DNA from 2 places in the Amycolatopsis sp. WGS_07 genome. Region 2 is predicted to be linked to the other one. Evidence: riboswitches for the same ligand, from Rfam matches in the RefSeq annotation. Region 2 holds a riboswitch; the other holds the start of a gene.
The links. Region 2 has a riboswitch for thiamine pyrophosphate ahead of thiC (phosphomethylpyrimidine synthase ThiC). Riboswitches for the same ligand answer to the same signal wherever they lie in the genome.
Positions count from the first base shown of each region.

Region 1: it holds a riboswitch for thiamine pyrophosphate, as region 2 does, so the genes downstream of both, RPX00_RS05835 (thiamine ABC transporter substrate binding subunit) here and thiC (phosphomethylpyrimidine synthase ThiC) in region 2, are expected to answer to the same signal.

Region 1 covers NZ_CP136053.1:1,267,443-1,276,384, reverse strand. The annotation lists gene RPX00_RS05850 (cysteine hydrolase family protein) at 1-184, opposite strand, end outside; gene RPX00_RS05845 (GlxA family transcriptional regulator) at 284-1,261, shown strand; gene RPX00_RS05840 (4a-hydroxytetrahydrobiopterin dehydratase) at 1,636-1,926, opposite strand; TPP riboswitch at 1,951-2,062, shown strand; gene RPX00_RS05835 (thiamine ABC transporter substrate binding subunit) at 2,094-3,161, shown strand; gene RPX00_RS05830 (ABC transporter permease) at 3,137-4,774, shown strand; gene RPX00_RS05825 (ABC transporter ATP-binding protein) at 4,774-5,781, shown strand; gene RPX00_RS05820 (ABC transporter permease) at 5,791-6,669, opposite strand; gene RPX00_RS05815 (ABC transporter ATP-binding protein) at 6,666-7,673, opposite strand; gene RPX00_RS05810 (LolA family protein) at 7,670-8,755, opposite strand; gene RPX00_RS05805 (response regulator transcription factor) at 8,901-8,942, shown strand, end outside.
Region 2 covers NZ_CP136053.1:1,914,648-1,923,589, forward strand. The annotation lists gene RPX00_RS08830 (AAA family ATPase) at 1-146, shown strand, start outside; gene RPX00_RS08835 (LytR C-terminal domain-containing protein) at 567-1,223, opposite strand; gene RPX00_RS08840 (DUF3263 domain-containing protein) at 1,220-1,528, opposite strand; gene RPX00_RS08845 (peptide deformylase) at 1,668-2,231, shown strand; TPP riboswitch at 2,359-2,491, shown strand; gene thiC (phosphomethylpyrimidine synthase ThiC) at 2,485-4,128, shown strand; gene thiD (bifunctional hydroxymethylpyrimidine kinase/phosphomethylpyrimidine kinase) at 4,125-4,958, shown strand; gene RPX00_RS08860 (hypothetical protein) at 4,955-5,158, shown strand; gene thiD (bifunctional hydroxymethylpyrimidine kinase/phosphomethylpyrimidine kinase) at 5,256-6,089, shown strand; gene RPX00_RS08870 (MarR family winged helix-turn-helix transcriptional regulator) at 6,086-6,517, opposite strand; gene RPX00_RS08875 (TetR/AcrR family transcriptional regulator) at 6,661-7,263, opposite strand; gene RPX00_RS08880 (NAD(P)-dependent alcohol dehydrogenase) at 7,342-8,286, shown strand; gene RPX00_RS08885 (thiazole synthase) at 8,881-8,942, opposite strand, start outside.

The DNA.
Region 1 (8,942 bases), 650 kb from region 2:
ACCCGGCGGCGCGGGCCTTGGTGAGCAGGGCTTTCGCCGCAGTCAGAGCTGGCTGCCAGCCCTCTAGTTCCATCACGCCGCGGGTGTAGGTGTTCTGGTAGTCGACCAGGATCAGTGTCGAGTCGGCCAGGGTTGCCGGGGTCTGGTCTAGGCCGTTCAGTTCCCGCAGCGTCGTCCGTGGCATGGTCGGTTTCCTCTCGTTCGGTTCGCATGATCGACGCTAGGCTCGGCGGTGGATGTCGGCAATGACATGCAAAGCGCAGAAACCGACATGGGAGCGCGAATGAAGAGGCTGATGGTCGTCGTCCTGTTCGATCGGATCGATCTGCTGGACGTGACCGGGCCCGCGGAGGTGTTTTCCTTGCTGCAGCGGGAAATGGACCGGCCGACGGGCTATGAGGTGGTGCTCGCGGCCGAGACGCTGGACCCGGTGACCACGTCCGCGGGAGTGCGGGTGCTGCCGGACGTGACCTTCGCGGAGCTGGCCGGGAAGGCGATCGACACCCTGGTCGTGCCGGGTGCGGTCGAAACCGCGGAGAACGGGGAGATTGTCGCCCGGTGTGATCCTGCGGTGGTCGAGCAGGTTCGCCGCCTGGCTGGGCTGACGCGGCGGGTGGCGTCGGTGTGCGTTGGTGCGCACGTTCTCGCCGCGGCAGGGCTGCTTGACGGCAAACGCGCCACTACGCACTGGTCGACCGCTCGGCAGTTGGCGGCGGAGCATCCAGGAGTGACCGTCGACGCGGATCCGATCTTCATCCGCGACGGTTCGGTGTGGACGGGAGCTGGGCTGAGCGCCTGCCTCGACCTCGCGTTGGCGCTGGTGGCCGACGATTACGGCCCGGAGCTGGCCTCGCGGGTGGCTCGCCAGCTCGTCATGTTCCTGCGGCGGCCGGGCGGGCAGAGCCAGTTCAGCGTGTCGTTGGAGCCCGCGTCCGCGACTCGGAGGGTGGATGAGCTACGGCAGTACATCGCCGCGCATCTGGCGGAGCCGTTGACGGTCGCGGACCTCGCCGCGCACGCCCATGTGACGGATCGGCAGATCACCCGGGTGTTCAAGGCTGAGCTGGGGATGACGCCCGCCGCCTACGTCGAGCATGCGAGGGTCGAGGCGGCGCGGCATCGGTTGGAGACGACTGACGAAACGTTGTCGCGGATCGCCGGCGCTTGCGGGTTCGGGACCGTTTCCACGCTGAACCGAGCTTTCCGGCGGACGCTGAACACCACGCCCGCCGAGTATCGGGAGCGGTTCCGGATCCGGTGACGGGCTCAGCCGAGCAGGCCGAGCACGATCATCGACAAGAGGACGAACGCGGTCGCGAACACCGAGACCCAGGTGCGCTGTGCGGCCGTGAGCTGGGCGGACGTGCTGTTCATGGCTGGTCCTAGCGGGGCGAGTGCCGATGATTACCGCTGGGATAGCGCCTTGATCTAGCTCACTGTTACCGCTTGTGATCGAGATCACGTCGGTTGCGCGCGGTGTGCCACAGCACCCCGCCCGCGGCGGCCACCATCAGGCCGAACGAACCCATCCCCACCACGAGTGCCTGCACCATCCTGGCCTCCTTCCGAAGCGTCTGTCCGGAAGACGCGCGAAGGGGCCGTTCATGTTGCCAGGGTTGCCGACATCACACCTGGTCAGCGGGCCGCGAGGACCTCGTCGATCTGCTTGGCCAATGCGAAGTCGCGCTCGGTCAGGCCGCCTAGGTAGTGGGTGCTCAGGCGGAAGGTCAGGGTGCGCCAGCGGATGTCGATGTCGGGATGGTGGTCGGCTTCCTCCGCCAGCTCGGCCACCCGGTCGACCACCTCGATCGCCGCCGGGAAGGACGGGAGTTCGGTCGTGCGCACGATGGTGTCGTCCTCGCGCCGCCACTCCGGGACGGTGCCGAGGGCCTGGTCCACTGCCGAGTCGTTCAATAGCTGAGTCATCACTCCATGGTGTCGGCTACGCTGCGGCATTGCCACGGGAGTCCGGTACGCCGGGCTGAGAGGCGGGCCGTCAACCCGCGACCGTTCGCACCTGGATCCGGATCATGCCGGCGTAGGGAGGCCGTATCGCTCTCCCTCATCCGGCGCAGTGCAGGAGGGGAAGAATGATGTCGCGGACCGTCCGCACGGTGGCAGTCCTTGCCGGGGTCTCGGTGCTCGCCAGCGCCTGCTCGCTGTCCAGCAGCGACTCCAGCGGGTCGTCCGCGAGCCCGGACCAGCAGACACCGACTGTCACGCTGGTCACGCACGATTCGTTCGCCGCGCCGCAGGACGTGCTCGACGCCTTCCAGCGCCAGTCCGGGATCAAGCTCAAGATCCTCAAGTCCGGCGACGCGGGCGCGCTCACCAACAAGCTCGTGCTCACCAAGGGCAACCCGATCGGCGACGTCGCGTACGGCGTCGACAACACCTTCGCCTCGCGCGCGCTCAGTGAGGGAGTCTTCCAGCCGTACACAAGCCCGGAGGCCGACCGCGGTCCGCAGCGTTACTCGGTCGACCCGCAGCACCGGCTGGCGGCGGTCGACGTCGGCGACGTCTGCGTGAACATCGACCCCGCGTACTTCGCGAGCAAGGGCCTGCCCGAGCCGAAGACCTACGACGACCTCGCCGACCCCAAGTACAAGGACCTGACCGTCGCGGAGAGCCCGGCCACGGCGTCGCCGGGGCTGGCCTTCCTGCTCGGCACGGTCGTGAAGTACGGCGAGAGCGGCTGGCAGGGCTACTGGAAGAAGCTGAAGGACAACGGCCTCAAGACCGTCAGCGGCTGGGAGGAGGCCTACTCCAAGGACTTCTCCGGTGCGGCGGGCAAGGGCCCGCGGCCGATCGTCGTGTCTTACGCCTCGTCGCCGGCCGCGGAGGTCGGCGAGGACGGCAAGCCGCGCACCAAGGCGCTGCTCGACACCTGCTTCCGCCAGGTCGAGTACGCGGGTGTGCTCACCAACGGCAAGCAGACCCCGCAGGCGCAGAAGGTCGTCGACTTCCTGTTGTCGCAGCAGTTCCAGACGACGGTCGCGGCGAACATGTACGTCTACCCGGCGCGCCAGGGCGTTGAACTGCCCGCTGGCTGGGCCACCGCGGCGCCGCAGCCGCAGACGCCGGCCACCATGCCCGCGGACAAGGTGCAGGCAGGCCGGGAGAAGTGGATCGGGGAATGGCGCTCGCTCATGGGCGCGTGATCCCCGCGCGCACCATCGGGCTCACGCTGCTCGGCCTCCTGCCGGTCGCGTTCCTGGTGGTGTTCTTCGCCTGGCCGGTCGTCGCGATCGTGGGCCGGGGGTTTTCCGCGGGCGGCGTCGACACCGTGCTCGGCGACCCGCAGACGTGGCGGCTCGCCGGGTTCACGCTGGCCAGCGCGGCCGCGTCGACCGTCGTCGCGGTGCTCGCCGGGCTGCCGGTGGCGTATCTGCTCGCGCGGGTCCGGCTGCCCGGGGTCGGACTGGCGCGCACGATCGTGCTGGTGCCGTTCGTGCTGCCGACGGTCGTCGTCGGCCTGGCTTTTAGGGCGATCTGGCCGGACGGTGGCGTGCTGCCGCTCGTGCTGGCCAACGCGTTCTTCAACGTCGCAGTGGTCGCGCGCACCGTCGCCGGGCTGTGGGCGCACCTCGATCCGCGAGCGACCGAAGCGGCGCGGGCTCTCGGGGCCTCGCCGTGGCGGGCGTTTCGGTCGGTCACGCTGCCTGCGCTCGGCCCGGCCGTCGCGTCCGCGGCCGCTGTGGTGTTTCTCTTCTGCGCCACCAGTTTTGGAGTGGTGCTGATCCTCGGCGGCGGGAGCTACCGGACGCTGGAGACCGAGATCTACCTCCGCACCGTCGACCTGCTGGACCTCTCCGGCGCGGCCGCGCTGTCGCTGATCCAGTTCGCGGCGGTGGTGGCCGCGCTGGTGCTCGGCGCCTTGGCGCGCCGGAAGCGGGAGAACGCCGTCAAGCTGCGGTCCGCGCAGGTCACCGCGCGTCGGCCGCGAGGCGGGGAGTGGTGGACGGTCGGTGCCGCGGTGGTGGTGCTCGGTCTGCTGCTGACGCCGATCGTGTCGCTGCTCCTGGAGTCTGTGTCCACTTCGGACGGATGGAGCCTCGCCGGGTATCGCGCGCTGAACACCGTGGGCCAGAACGACGCACTGCAGGTGTCCGGCTGGATCGCGGCGCAGAACTCGCTCGCCGCGGCCACGGACGCGACGCTGCTGGCGATGGCGGTCGGCTTGGTGGCCAGCGTCGTGCTGGTGGCGCTCCGCCGTTCACCAGGTCGCCTCGCCCGCGGGATGGGCGAGACCATGGACGTCGCGTTGATGCTGCCGCTGGGCGTGTCCGCGGTGACCGTCGGTTTCGGCTATCTCGTGACGCTCGACGCGCTGCCCGGCGACCTGCGCACGTCGCCGCTGCTCGTCCCGTTCGCGCAAGCGTTGGTGATCATGCCGCTGGTGGTCCGGATGATCCTGCCGGTGCTGCGCGCGGTCGACGTCCGGTTGCGCCAGGCCGCCGCGACGCTCGGCGCGAGCCCGGCGCGGGTGTGGCGGGAGATCGACTTTCCGCTGGTCGCGCGGTCGGTGGTGGCCGCGGCGGGCTTCGGATACGTCGTCGCGCTCGGCGAGTTCGGCGCGACCAGCTTCCTCGCCCGGCCGGACGCGCCGACGCTGCCGGTGGCGGTCGCGACGCTGATCAGCCGGCCGGGGGAGCTGAACAACCAGATGGCGTACGCCGCGTGCGCCCTGCTCATGGTGGTGACTGTGGTGGCGGTGGCGCTGATCGACCGGTTCGGCTCGGTCCGCGGCCGCAGCACGGTCGGGGAGTTCTGATGGCGCTTACGGTACGGGATCTGACTGTCCACTATGGATCGTTCGCCGCGGTCCGCGACGCGCGGCTGGACATCGCCGACGGGGAGGTGCTCGCGCTGCTGGGCCCCTCCGGTTCGGGCAAGTCGACGCTGCTGCGCGCGATCACCGGACTGGAGCCGATGTCGTCCGGTTCGGTGGCCTGGGACGGCACCGATCTCGCCGACGTACCGGTGCACAAGCGCGAATTCGGCCTGGTGTTCCAGGACGGACAGCTGTTTCCGCACCGCGACGTCGCCGCGAACATCGCCTTCGGCCTGCGGATGCACGGCGTGCCCCGCGAACGGCACGCAGCGCGCGTCAAGGAACTGCTGAAGCTGGTCGGGCTCGAAGGGTACGAACGGCGGCGAGTGACCGAGCTGTCCGGCGGGCAGGCGCAGCGGGTCGCGCTGGCCCGCGCGCTGGCCCCGGAACCGCGGTTGCTGCTGCTGGACGAACCACTGTCCGGATTGGACGCTGGACTGCGCGAGCAGCTGGCGATCGACCTGGCGGAGCTGTTGCGGCGCAGCAAGATCACCGCGCTGCTGGTGACGCACGATCAGGAGGAAGCGTTCACGCTCGCCGATCGCGTGGCGGTGCTCGACGCCGGGGAGATCCGGCAGGAGGGCGCGGTCCGGTCGGTGTGGAACAACCCGGTGGACGAGGACGTCGCGCGTTTCCTCGGCGTCACGACGTTCCTGGACGGCGAGGCGGCCGACGGAGTGGTGCGGACCGAGCTGGGCGCAGTCGAAATCATGGGCGTGGACGACGGTCCGGTAAGGCTCGGACTGCGCCCGCACGGTTTGAAAGTCGCCAAAGAAGGTGTGCCCGGCGAGGTGACCGCCGCGGTGCACCGGCGGGAGCATTTGCGGCTGGTCGTCCGCCGCGGAGAGTCCACTGTGGACGCGATCGCGCCCGCCGGGGCGGACTTCCGGGCCGGCGATCCCGTCCGGCTACAGCCGGATCCGGACGGGATCGCCGTGGTGGGCTGAACCCCCAGGTCAGCCGTCCCGGGTGACGAGGCGTCCGTAGGCGAGCGACAGCCCGACCACGATGTAGCAGGCCGCGCGGACCGCGCCCTCGCCGAACCTCGTCAGCATCATCGGATCCTGCAGGACGGCGGCCGGGGCCAGCGTCCAGTCCTTCGTGAGCAGGAACGGGTGCAGCCACTTCAGCGAGGTCAGGAAGCCGAGGATGGTGAACACGATGTTCATGGCCAGCACCGAGGCGACCACGAGCATCGGGTGCTCGGTCCAGCTCGACACCGCCAGCGCGACCGCGCCGATCGCCCACAGCTGCAGCACGATCCATCCGCCGACGAGCAGGATCCGCAGCAGCGCCTCGCCGAGCGACAACGTGGAGCCCGACAGCGTGAACAGCGAATCCGTGCCGTTGATGATCAACCCGGTGACCACGCCGGTCACGCACATCGCGAGCACCGCGACCACGGACACCGTCGCCACGCCGAACGCCTTGACCGCCAGCAGCCGTCCCCGGCTCACCGGCGCGATGAGCCAGCCGCGCAGCGTGCCGTGCGCGGCCTCGCCGGCGATCGCGTCCGCGCCCGCCATCGCCGACGCGAGCGGCAGCAGCAGCGTGAGCGTCATGACCATCGCGGCGATCGGCAGCACGAACGCGTTGTTCACCGCCGACGCCAGCAGCGCGCCGCCGCTGTCGTCCGGCGCGTCGCTCCCGGAGGCGCTCTGGCCGACCAGCGTGAGGCCGATCCCGACCACGATCGGCACCAGCGCCAGCAAGCCCAGCACGGCGAGCGTGCGCGGCCTGCGGTAGATCCAGCGCAGTTCCGCGGCGATCAACCGGGTCAGCGGCACCGTGTCGTGCCCGGTCCGGCTCACCGGCACCGCGACAGCAGCGGTCATGACTGATCCCCCTCAGCTTCGTCGCCAGCCGCCGATTCCCCTTCGGTCAGCCGCGCGAACAGGTCCTCCAGCCCGGTCCGCGCCCGGGTCGCCTCGTGCACCTCGACGCCCGCCTGGACGAGCACCTGAAGTACGCGAGGCGCGGGCGTGGCGGTGAGGTCGGCGCGGATGCCGTCCGGGGTCAACCTGGCCCCGATCCGGTTCTCCCGCAACGTTTCCACCGCCCGTTCGGCGTCCGGCGTGCGCACCAGCAGCGCGGCGTTCCCCGATTCCAGCAGGTCCGACAGCTCGCCCTGGGCGACCACCGTGCCGGACTGCAGGACGGCCACGTGCGTGCAGGTCGCTTCGACCTCGGCCAGCAGATGCGAGGACACCACCACGGTCACGCCGTCGGAGTGCAGATCGGCGATGATACGGCGGATCTCCCTGGTACCCGCCGGATCCAGACCGTTGGTGGGTTCGTCGAGCACGACCATCCGGCGCGGCACCAGCAGCGCGCTCGCCAATCCGAGCCGCTGCTTCATGCCGAGCGAATAGCCCTTGTACCGGCGGCGCGCGGCGCCTGAGAGCCCGACCCGGTCCAGCGCGGCGTCGACCGCGCCGGGGATCGCGGACGACGCCAGCCGCGGTTCGGCGGCGGCGAACCGCAGCAGGTTGTCGCGTCCGGAAAGGAACGGGTGGAAGCCCGGCCCCTCGACCAGCGCGCCGACGTCCGGCAGCGCGTGCGCGGACTCCTCCGGCATCTTCCGGCCGAGCAGTTCGACCTCGCCCGCGGTCGGGCGGATCAGCCCGAGCAGCATCCGGATCGTGGTCGTCTTGCCCGAACCGTTCGGCCCGAGCATGCCGAGCACGGCGCCCTCGGGCACGTCCAGGTCCACGTGGTCCACCGCGACCGTGCCGCGGTAGACCTTGCGCACCCCTCGGGTGCGCGCGGCCAGCGGGACCGCCGGGGCGGGCACCTCGTCCGAGATGCCCGCCCCGGTTTCGACCGCGATGCTGGTCACTTGGCGCCCAGCGCTTCGTACAGCACCTGCTCCGGGACCGCGCCGGCGGCGAACCGGCCGTCGTCGGTCAGGACCGCGCCGCCCACCTTCGTGGTGAAGAGGTAGCCGCTGCCCCACGGGCCGTTGACCCGCTTGGCGAACCGGCTCAGCATCTTCTGCACGTCAGCGCCCTTTTCCTCGCCCTGCGCCTGCTTCTGCTTCATCAGGTCCGCGGGCACCTTGCCGGTGACGACGGTGTCCCAGCCGTCGCCGAGGAGCTTGGTGGCCTGCGCCGCTTCGTTCGCGAGCGCCTTGCTGCGGTCGTCGATCTTGGCCTGCTTCTCGGTCACCTTCGCGCCCTTGGGCGGGGTGAAGGCGAACAGGTCGGCCGACTGGTCGACGAACTCGATCTTGCTGAACGCCAGCTCCAGCGCCGGGGCGGTGGTTCCGTTGCTCAGCACCGAAAGCCGCAGCGGCATCCGGGTCTGCGAGTCGACCGCGACGCGGATCTCGCGCAGCAGCGTGCGTTCGGTCGGCTTCGGCGTGAGGACCAGCTCGTACGCGGGCCGGTCGGCGACCGTCGCCGTGCCGTCGACCGCGACGTTGCTGCTCTCGCGCACCTTGGCGAGCAGTTCCTTGGCCGCGGTGGACGGGTCGGCGGCCTTGCCCTCGACCGGACCGTGCTTGGTCGCGACGTCCGCCGGGATCGTGGTCTTGGTCGCGCTGTTGGTCTTGGAGTCGTAGTCCCACACGGTGTTTCCGTTGTGGATGATCGTCTCCTGCGCCTGCCCCTTGGTGAGCGACACCTTCGTCTTGCCGGTGCCGTCGCTGAACACCTGCGCCGAGTCGATGCCCAGCGCGCTCGCCCCCGGTACCGCGCCGGTCGCCATCTTCGGCAGGCCGAGGTCGTTGCTCACCGTCACCGTGCCGTCGAACGGCGCCGGCTTCGCGGTGACCACCGACTGGACCAGGTCCTCCGCGCTGACCTGCGGCAGCTTCGGCGCGTCCCCCGCCGAGGCAGGCATCGCCACGACGACCAGCCCGCCCACGCCGAGCGCGGTGCCGACGACGGCCGCGGTGATGGCCTTCTTCTTCGGATCCATCTCGTCTCTCCCTGTGTTCCCGGGCTTTGGCGGGCCCGGCTCCCGGTGCAGACGTTCCCCCGCCGAGGCTGAGATACCCCTGAATGTTCGGCCCGTTCAGCTGAGATGGCACTGAGAGTACGCGCGTCAGCTGCGCGGACCGGCCATGATGAGGATCGTGAAACCTCGGGTGCTGGTGGTCGACGAC
Region 2 (8,942 bases):
CGCTGACGGCGATGCGCGAGTCGCTGGAGGCCCGCGAGGTGACCGCGGCGCACCTGGCCAAGGCCCGCGAGGCGGTGCGGCCTTCGCTGGACGCCGCGCAGCTGGCGACGCTCGAGGCTTACGCACAGGCGCAGCAGGAACGCTGAGCGGCTCGTGTGTGCTGGTGCCGGTTAGAACCGGCACCAGCACTCACGACCCCGCCGGCTCTCGCAACCGCGCGCGACCTACCGCACCGAACCGCACGCTCGCCTCAGCAACCGATTTCGCCCGCCTCAGCAACCGCCCCAATGTGACGTTCGGTGCGTCTGACGCACCCAATGCCACATTGGGGTGCGTGGAGCCGAGGGCAGGCAGGGCGCTGAGCACCTGACCGCAGCTGCTCGACAACGGCTCGCTGCGAGATCTGCCTGCCACGTTCCCTGGGCACGCCAAGTCGCCCGCCGGTCCGAACGCGGAAGCCGAGCGCGAAACGTTGGCACCCCGTCGAGCAACGCCCGTAGTGCGGCCCGGCCCACATGACAAAGCCCGCGCCGTAGCGCGGGCCGTCATCGATCTGGGGAAAAGGGTCAGCCCTTCTGCCCGGGCCGGTAGTCCTTCGTGATGATCACTATCACGCCGGGGCTGGAGTTCTGGATGCCCTCGAACCGGGGCTGGGCCTGGAAGCCGAACTCCTTGGCCAGCTGTTTCGCGGCGGCTTCCTCGTCGGTGCCCGGCCGGAAGTAGGCCGTGGTCGCCGGGATGTTGCCTTGCGAGTAGTTGCCGACCTCGGCGACGTTCCAGCCCGAACCGCGGAAGTCGGCGGCGGCCTGTTCGGCGAGGTGCTTGATCAGCGAGTTGTTGTAGACCCGCAGGGTGACCCACTTGTTCGTGGCCTGCTGGTCCGGGCCGGCCTGGCCCGGCTGCCCTGGCTGCTGGCCCGGCTGGCCGCCGGGCTGACCCGGCTGGCTCGACGCGGGGGCCGAGGACGCGGCGGACGACGAGGCCGGCGCCGAGGAAGCGGGCGACGACGGCGCGGAGCTGGGCGCCGAGGACGACGGCTGCGGGTTCGACGACGATCCGCCGCCGGGCGAGGTGGGCTCGCCGGACGTGCTCGGTCCGGCATTCTGGTCGCCGCCGGTGTTGAGCACGGTGACCCCGCCGATGACGGCGGCGACCACCGCGACCCCGATCAGCGCGACCCCCGCGGCCTTCAACGGCCGGGACAGTCCCGAGAAGACGCTCATGACAGCTCGATCCCCAACCGGCGGGCCCCGCGTTTGCGCTGACGGGCGGCGCGCGTCTTGCGCAGCCGCTTGACCAGCATCGGATCGGCGGCGACCGCCTCCGGCTTGGCCAGCAGCGTGTTCAGCAACTGGTAGTAACGGGTGGAGGACAGTCCGAAGCGCTCCCGGATGGCGTTCTCCTTCGCCCCGGCGTGGCGCCACCACTGCCGTTCGAACGCGAGAATGTCCAGCTCGCGCTCGGTAAGGCCACCGACAGTCTCCGGCGGCGACGGCTGGTTTCCAGCCATCGACTCCGCGGCGTCCATGCGGTCCTCGCAATCGGTGTCGGCAGTCCTTCCGCGGGCGTCATTCAACCACGGAACCCATGCTCGACATGGGCATCCGACACGGCGCGTCACGGTCCGATCCAGGTCTACCAGAAGGGTCCGACTAAACTCGGCGTCCGTGACCGTCCATCCCATCTGCATCGCCGGCGAACCCGTGCTGCACCAGCCCACGCGCGAGATCACCGAGTTCGACGACAAGCTGGCCACCCTCGTCGAGGACATGTTCGAGACCATGTACGCGGCCGAGGGCGTCGGCCTCGCGGCCAATCAGATCGGGCTCGACCTGCGGGTGTTCGTATACGACTGCCCGGACGAGGACGGCGAACACCGCGGCGTGGTGGTCAACCCGAAGCTGGAGACCTCCGAGATCCCGGAGACGATGCCGGACCCGGACGACGACGGAGAGGGCTGTCTGTCCGCCCCCGGCGAGTGGTACCCGACCGGACGCGCCAAATGGGCGAAGGTGACCGGCTTCGACGTCGAGGGCAACCCGATCGAGGTCGAGGGCACCGGGTACTTCGCGCGCTGCCTCCAGCATGAGACCGATCACCTCGACGGCTTCATTTATCTGGACCGCCTGATCGGCCGCCACGCGCGCGCGGCGAAGAAGATGCTGAAGAAGAACAAGTGGGGCGTACCCGGCTTGACCTGGCTGCCGCCCAAGGAACCCGCCGACGCCTGACCCGCGCCGAATTCCCCGAAGGCCTCCCTGAAATCACCGGGGAGGCCTTCGTTGTGCTTCGGCCAGACGGGCGGAGACCTTGTGCCGACCCGACACCGCATGGCATGGTCGGACAAGCAACCTCAACCGAATGCAACGCGGGAGCTCGCGCCTTGGCGGGCTGAGAGGGTGACTGGTGTCCATCTCGCGGACACCCGGCGTCACCGACCGCATGAACCTGACCGGGTAATGCCGGCGTAGGGAGTGAACGTCGTTGACGACGCTGGAAAATCAGGGTGCCATCGCCCCGTCCGTCACCACCGGGCCGATCACCGGCTCGCACAAGGTCTACCACCGCACCGAATCGGGCCTGCGGGTTCCGGCGCGGCGGATCGACCTGTCGAACGGGGAACATTTCGACGTGTACGACACGTCCGGGCCCTACACCGATCCGGACGCGAACATCGATGTCCACAAAGGACTCCACCCGCTCCGCTCCGGCTGGGCTGACGGACGGGAGCACAACACCCAGCTCGGCTGGGCCAAAGCCGGGGTGATCACCCGGGAAATGGAGTTCATCGCCGCGCGCGAACGGTGTACGCCGGAGTTCGTGCGGGACGAGGTCGCCCGCGGTCGCGCGGTGATTCCGGTCAACCGCAAGCATCCGGAGACCGAGCCGATGATCATCGGCAAGAACTTCCTGGTGAAGATCAACGCCAACATGGGAAACTCGGCCGTCTGGTCCTCTGTGGAGGAAGAGGTCGACAAGATGGTGTGGGCCACCCGCTGGGGCGCGGACACCATCATGGATCTTTCCACCGGCAAGCGGATTCACGAGACGCGCGAATGGATCGTGCGCAACTCGCCGGTCCCGGTCGGCACCGTGCCGATCTACCAGGCACTGGAAAAGGTCAACGGGGAGCCGGAAAAGCTCACCTGGGAGATCTACCGCGACACCGTGATCGAGCAGTGCGAGCAGGGCGTCGACTACATGACGGTGCACGCGGGCGTACTGCTGCGCTACATCCCGCTCACCGCGCGCCGGGTCACCGGCATCGTCAGCCGCGGCGGGTCGATCATGGCCGCCTGGTGTCTCGCGCACCACCAGGAATCCTTCCTGTACACGCATTTCTCCGAGCTGTGCGAGATCCTGCGCGAGTACGACGTCACGTTCTCGCTCGGCGACGGCCTCCGTCCCGGCTCGATCGCGGACGCCAACGACCGCGCCCAGTTCGCCGAACTGGAAACCCTCGGCGAGCTGACGCACATCGCGCGCGAGCACGACGTGCAGGTGATGATCGAGGGCCCCGGCCACGTGCCGATGCACAAGATCAAGGAAAACGTCGAGCTGGAGGAAAAGCTCACCGGCGAGGCGCCGTTCTACACGCTCGGCCCGCTCGCGACCGACATCGCGCCGGCCTACGACCACATCACCTCGGCGATCGGCGCGGCACAGATCGGCTGGTACGGCACGGCGATGCTGTGCTACGTCACGCCGAAGGAGCACCTCGGCCTGCCCAACCGCGACGACGTGAAGACCGGCGTGATCACATACAAGATCGCCGCGCACGCCGCCGACCTGGCCAAGGGCCACCAGTACGCGCAGGACTGGGACGACGAATTGTCCAAGGCCCGCTTCGAATTCCGGTGGAACGACCAGTTCAACCTGTCGCTCGACCCGGACACCGCGCGGTCCTTCCACGACGAGACGCTTCCCGCGGAACCGGCGAAGACCGCGCACTTCTGCTCGATGTGCGGGCCGAAGTTCTGTTCGATGCGGATCACCCAGGACGTGCGCAAGTACGCCGAGGAGCACGGTCTGTCCTCTGTGGAGGCGATCGAAGCCGGCATGGCCGAGAAGTCCGCGGAGTTTTCCGAGCAGGGCAACAAGGTCTACCTGCCCGTGGTCAACCAATGACAGTCACCCCTCGCACCGCCCTCACCATCGCCGGATCCGATTCCGGCGGTGGTGCGGGCGTGCAGGCGGATCTGCGCACGTTCTTCGCCAACGGGGTACACGGACTGGTCGCGCTCACCGCGGTCACCGTGCAGAATTCGCTTGGCGTGCAAGGGTTCTCCGAGATCCCCGTCGACGTCGTCACCGCGCAGATCAAAGCGGTCGCCGAGGACATGGGCGTCAACGCGGCGAAGACCGGCATGCTCGCCACCGCGGAAATCATTCAGGCGGTGGCGAAAACGCTGGACGAGGTCCACATCGGACGCTCGACGGACACGCCGTTCGTGGTCGACCCGGTGGCCGCTTCGATGACCGGTCACGCGTTGCTGCGCGAAGAAGCGCTGGAAGCGATCCGGACGGAATTGTTCCCGCGCGCCACGCTCATCACGCCGAACCTCGACGAGGTCCGGCTGCTCACTGGCGTCACGGTCACCGACGCAGCGAGCCAGCGCGCGGCCGCGGAAGCGTTGCTGGAGTTCGGTTCCCAGTGGGTTCTGGTGAAGGGTGGGCACCTCTACGAGGCCGCCGACTGCGTAGACCTGCTCACCGACGGCTCAGCGGTCATCGAACTGAGCGGGCCGCGCATCGACACGGAAAACACCCACGGCGGCGGCGACACCATGGCGTCGGCGATCACCTCGTCGCTCGCGAAGGGCGCGGACGTGCCCACCGCGGTCGCGGAGGCGAAACGGTTCATCGAACGCTGCGTCCAGGAGGCGTATCCGCTCGGTGCCGGCGTTGGCCCGGTTTCCCCCTTCTGGCGGCTCGCCAATGCGACACTGGCTGGATGAGCGAGACACCGGAAGCGTTGTGGGCGCGGCTGCCGCTTGAGGTGCAGCACGAGGTCGACGGCCTGGTCGCCGAGCACCGCACCGCTTCGGCGGTCAAAACGATCCGCAAATCGGGCGTCACGCCCCGGCCCGGGATCGCCGAAGCGCAGGCGGTGTACCAATACCGGATGTCGGTGCTGAAGCCGCCGCCGCGGTTCTAGCCGCGCGAGGGACCAGTGCGAACGCTGGGTGTGCCATCGTGGTGGACTGTGCGGGAATCACCGCCGACACGACCAGACCAGAAGCCGGAACGCGCCCATGACTGAGAACCCGAGCCCGCCCTCCGCGCTCACCATCGCCGGATCAGACTCCGGCGGTGCCGCCGGGCTGCAGGCGGACCTGCGGACCTTCCTCACCTGCGGCGTGCACGGCCTGGTCGCGGTCACCGCGGTCACCGTCCAGAACACGCTCGGTGTGCACGACCGCGCCGATCTGCCGCCGCACATCGTGGCCGGGCAGATCGAGGCGGTCGCCGAGGACATGGGCGTCGGCGCGGCGAAGACCGGCATGCTCGCGTCCGCGGAGATCATCCGCGCGGTCGCGGCGGCCTGCGACAAGGCCGGGATCGGCCGGGACGGCGCGATTCCGTTCGTGGTCGACCCGGTGGCGGCGGCGATGACCGGTCAGTCGCTGTTCGACGACAACGGCCTCGCCGCACTGCGCGACGAACTCCTGCCGCGCGCCACCGTCCTCACACCGAACCTGGACGAGGTGCGGCTGCTCACCGGCATGACCGTGACCGACCGCGAGGGCATGCACACCGCGGCCGTCGTGCTGCACCAGCTCGGCCCGAAGTACGTGCTGGTGAAGAGCGGCCATCTGCAGTCCGACCCGGAATGCGTCGACCTGCTCTTCGACGGCACGACGTTCGTGGAGTTGCCCGGCCCGCGCTGGCAGACCCCGCACACGCATGGCGCTGGCGACACCATGGCGTCCGCGCTGACCGCCGGGCTGGCCAAGGGCATGCCGGTGGTCGAAGCGGCGCAGTACGGCAAGTGGTTCGTCTCGCAGGCCGTCGAGCACTCGTATCCGATGGGCGCGAAAGTCGGTCCGGTGTCGGCGTTCTGGCGGCTGGCTCCGGAGGAGCGCTAGCCCTCGTCGGAGATCAGGGCTTCCAGCGCGGGCAGCGCGGCGATGATCGACTCGCGCATTTCGGGCGTGAGCCGGTCGAGGCGGCGGTTGAGTTCCTGCACGCGGGTGGAGCGCACGCCGGAGACGAGGCGTTCGCCCTCCTCGGTGGCGCGGGCGAGCCAGGCGCGCCGGTCGACCGGGTCGGACTCGCGCGTGACGTAGCCGGCCTCCACCAGCGTGGCCACGATCCGCGACATCGTGGCCGCCGCGACGCCCTCCTTCGCGGCGAGGTCGCCGAGGCGCAGCTCGCCGAAGTGGACGAGCGTGGCCAGCGCGGAAATCGACCCGTGCCCCGGCCCGGGCGCGCCCGCCTGCCGCAGCGAGCGCGAAAGCCGCCCCACCGCTAGGTACAACCGGCCCGTTACGTCCTGGACCGAGGAAAGAGTCACGATCGGCTCCTTCTGACGCTGGTGCCCGCCGCTGGGTGCGCCGGAAAGGGTGCCGTCAACCATACGGCGTACCCGTGCTCAATCCGTGTCAAGCGCGGGCGAAATCACCAAGGCAGGGCCGTTTGCGCAGCTTGCCCGCCCAATTAGAGCACTGACGCGTCGAGCGGAAGCTCCGCCGGCGGGGGCAGCGGAGCAGCCGACTCGGCGCGGAACGACTGCAGCAGATACCCGGCGAGCCGCCGCGACGCCGCCGGTGCCGCTGTCCCCGCGCCGGCACGTAGGCCGCCGTTGGCCAGCAAGATCAACGACAGGTCGGACACCGCGAAGTCAGCCCGCAGCGCACCTGCCTCCTTCGCCCGGCGGATCAGCTCGGTGAACGCCTGTAGCGCACGATCGCGCAGCTCCGCGAACGCGGCCTGGTCCGGCAGCGCGGTCACGATCGCGGCGGAGAAGCCGTGGTTGCGCGCCTGCATCGCGCACATCTCCTCGATCACCCGGCAGAACCCGCGCCACGGATCGGGATCGGCGAGCGCCTCGTCCAGCATCCCGGCGCATTCGGCCATCGGCTCGGCGAAAGCCTCGGCGACGAGATCGGCCTTGGTCGGGAAATGGCGGTACACCGTGGCCACCCCGAGCCCAGCCCGGCGCGCCAGCTCGCTCATCGAGACGCCGAGTCCCTCGGTCTCGAAGGTGCGCTCGGCGACCTCGAGGATCTGCGCGCGATTGTGGGCGGCGTCAGTGCGCAAGCGAGTCGATCTTTCTGGCACTCTCTCACTTTAGCCTAAACGGAAGCCCCTTTCCACTTTCTGTGCTAGAAGTGGAACATGCCTTCCACTTCGATGCGTGCCATCACCTACGACCGCTACGGACCGCCGGAGGTCCTGCGGGAAACCACTGTCCCGAAGCCGGTGCCCGGCCCTGGAGAGGTCCTCGTCCGCGTGCGCGCACTGTCGGTCAACGGCGGCGAACTCGCGATGCGGTCCGGAAAGCTGCTTCCGTTCAGCGGCAAACGTTTTCCGAAGAGGATCGGCGTGGACCTGGTCGGCGAGGTCGTCGAACCCGGGTCCAGCCGCTTCGCCGTCGGCGACCTGGTCTGGGGCGGCGGGCGTCGGATGGGCACTGCCGCCGAGTACTACGTCATGGCCGCCGATCGGCTAGACCACGTGCCCGCCGACCTCAACCCCGCAGAGGCCGCGTCGCTGCTGGCGGGCATCACCGCGATCACGGCGTTGCGCGACAAGGCCCATCTCAAGCCCGGCGAACGACTCCTGATCCGCGGCGCGACCGGCGGGGTCGGTTTCGTGGCCACGCAGCTGGGTAAGGCGATGGGCGCCCACGTCACCGGACTGGCGAGCACGAAGAACCTTGAGCTGACAAGGGAACTCGGCGCGGACGTCGCGCTCGACTACCGCAATCCTGGCCAACTGGGGAAGTTCGACGTCATTCTCGACACTGTTGGTCACGACATGGGCGAGTTCCGGCGGATGCTGACCCCGCACGGGCGGATGGTCGCGATCTCGTTCGACCTCGACCATCTGGCCCGCACGGTTGGCTACATCGCGGCCAACTCGCTGCGGCCTAGCCGGTGGGTGCGGGGGTTCAGCGGTAATCCGAAGGCGGATTTGCTCGCTGACATGAGCCGCTGGGTGGACGCTGGACTGGTGCGTCCGTTGGTGGATCGGGTGTTTCCGTTGGCGGACATCGCGGGGGCGCATCGGGCGCTTGAGGAGGGCGGGGTGCGCGGCAAGGTGGTGGTCGAGGTCGCTTGAGCAGCTGGCAAGTCGCACGAGCCGCAAAAATTCACCCGCCATCGCGCCCACGGAATTGACCACAAGCCGATCTTATCCCTTAGTCCGGATCCGCACCTCCATCGTCACCACTGCGCGCATCACGTTCTGCCTTGCTGGTCGCATAAAGCAGTTCACGTTCACCCCCTCCCTGCGTCTCGCGAGTAATGCGAATACCGGCGGCCGCAACGAAGCCCCGCTGACCACTGCCGCGAATCTCCACAAGGAGACAAGGAGGCCTTAATGGCTCTGGACATAGCTCATGATGATCAACCAGATGCAACGATATCGGACCACGATAGTCAATAACTAACCGCATTGCCGCGACAGAGCTGAAAAGAATCCGGATAACATCCGAATCCTCATCAAACTCAGTAGTACGAAATAGCAACTGCGAGTGTCCGGCACCGTAGGACCATAGCCGGAAGCTTCGCCCGCTCGACCACAGCAGCTTTAACTCCTGATCACTCAAAAGACTGCTCCATCACTCCGGAAACAACATCGGAGTACTTCCGGACGGCCTCTTCCTGAATCGGCTCAGGAAGAGGCCGCTCAAGCAGAACTCGCGCAGGAACCCTAGCGAGGCGGGCTGGACGCCTGCGCCCAAAACCGCTGCGGCACCCTCCCCGCGCCTCGGG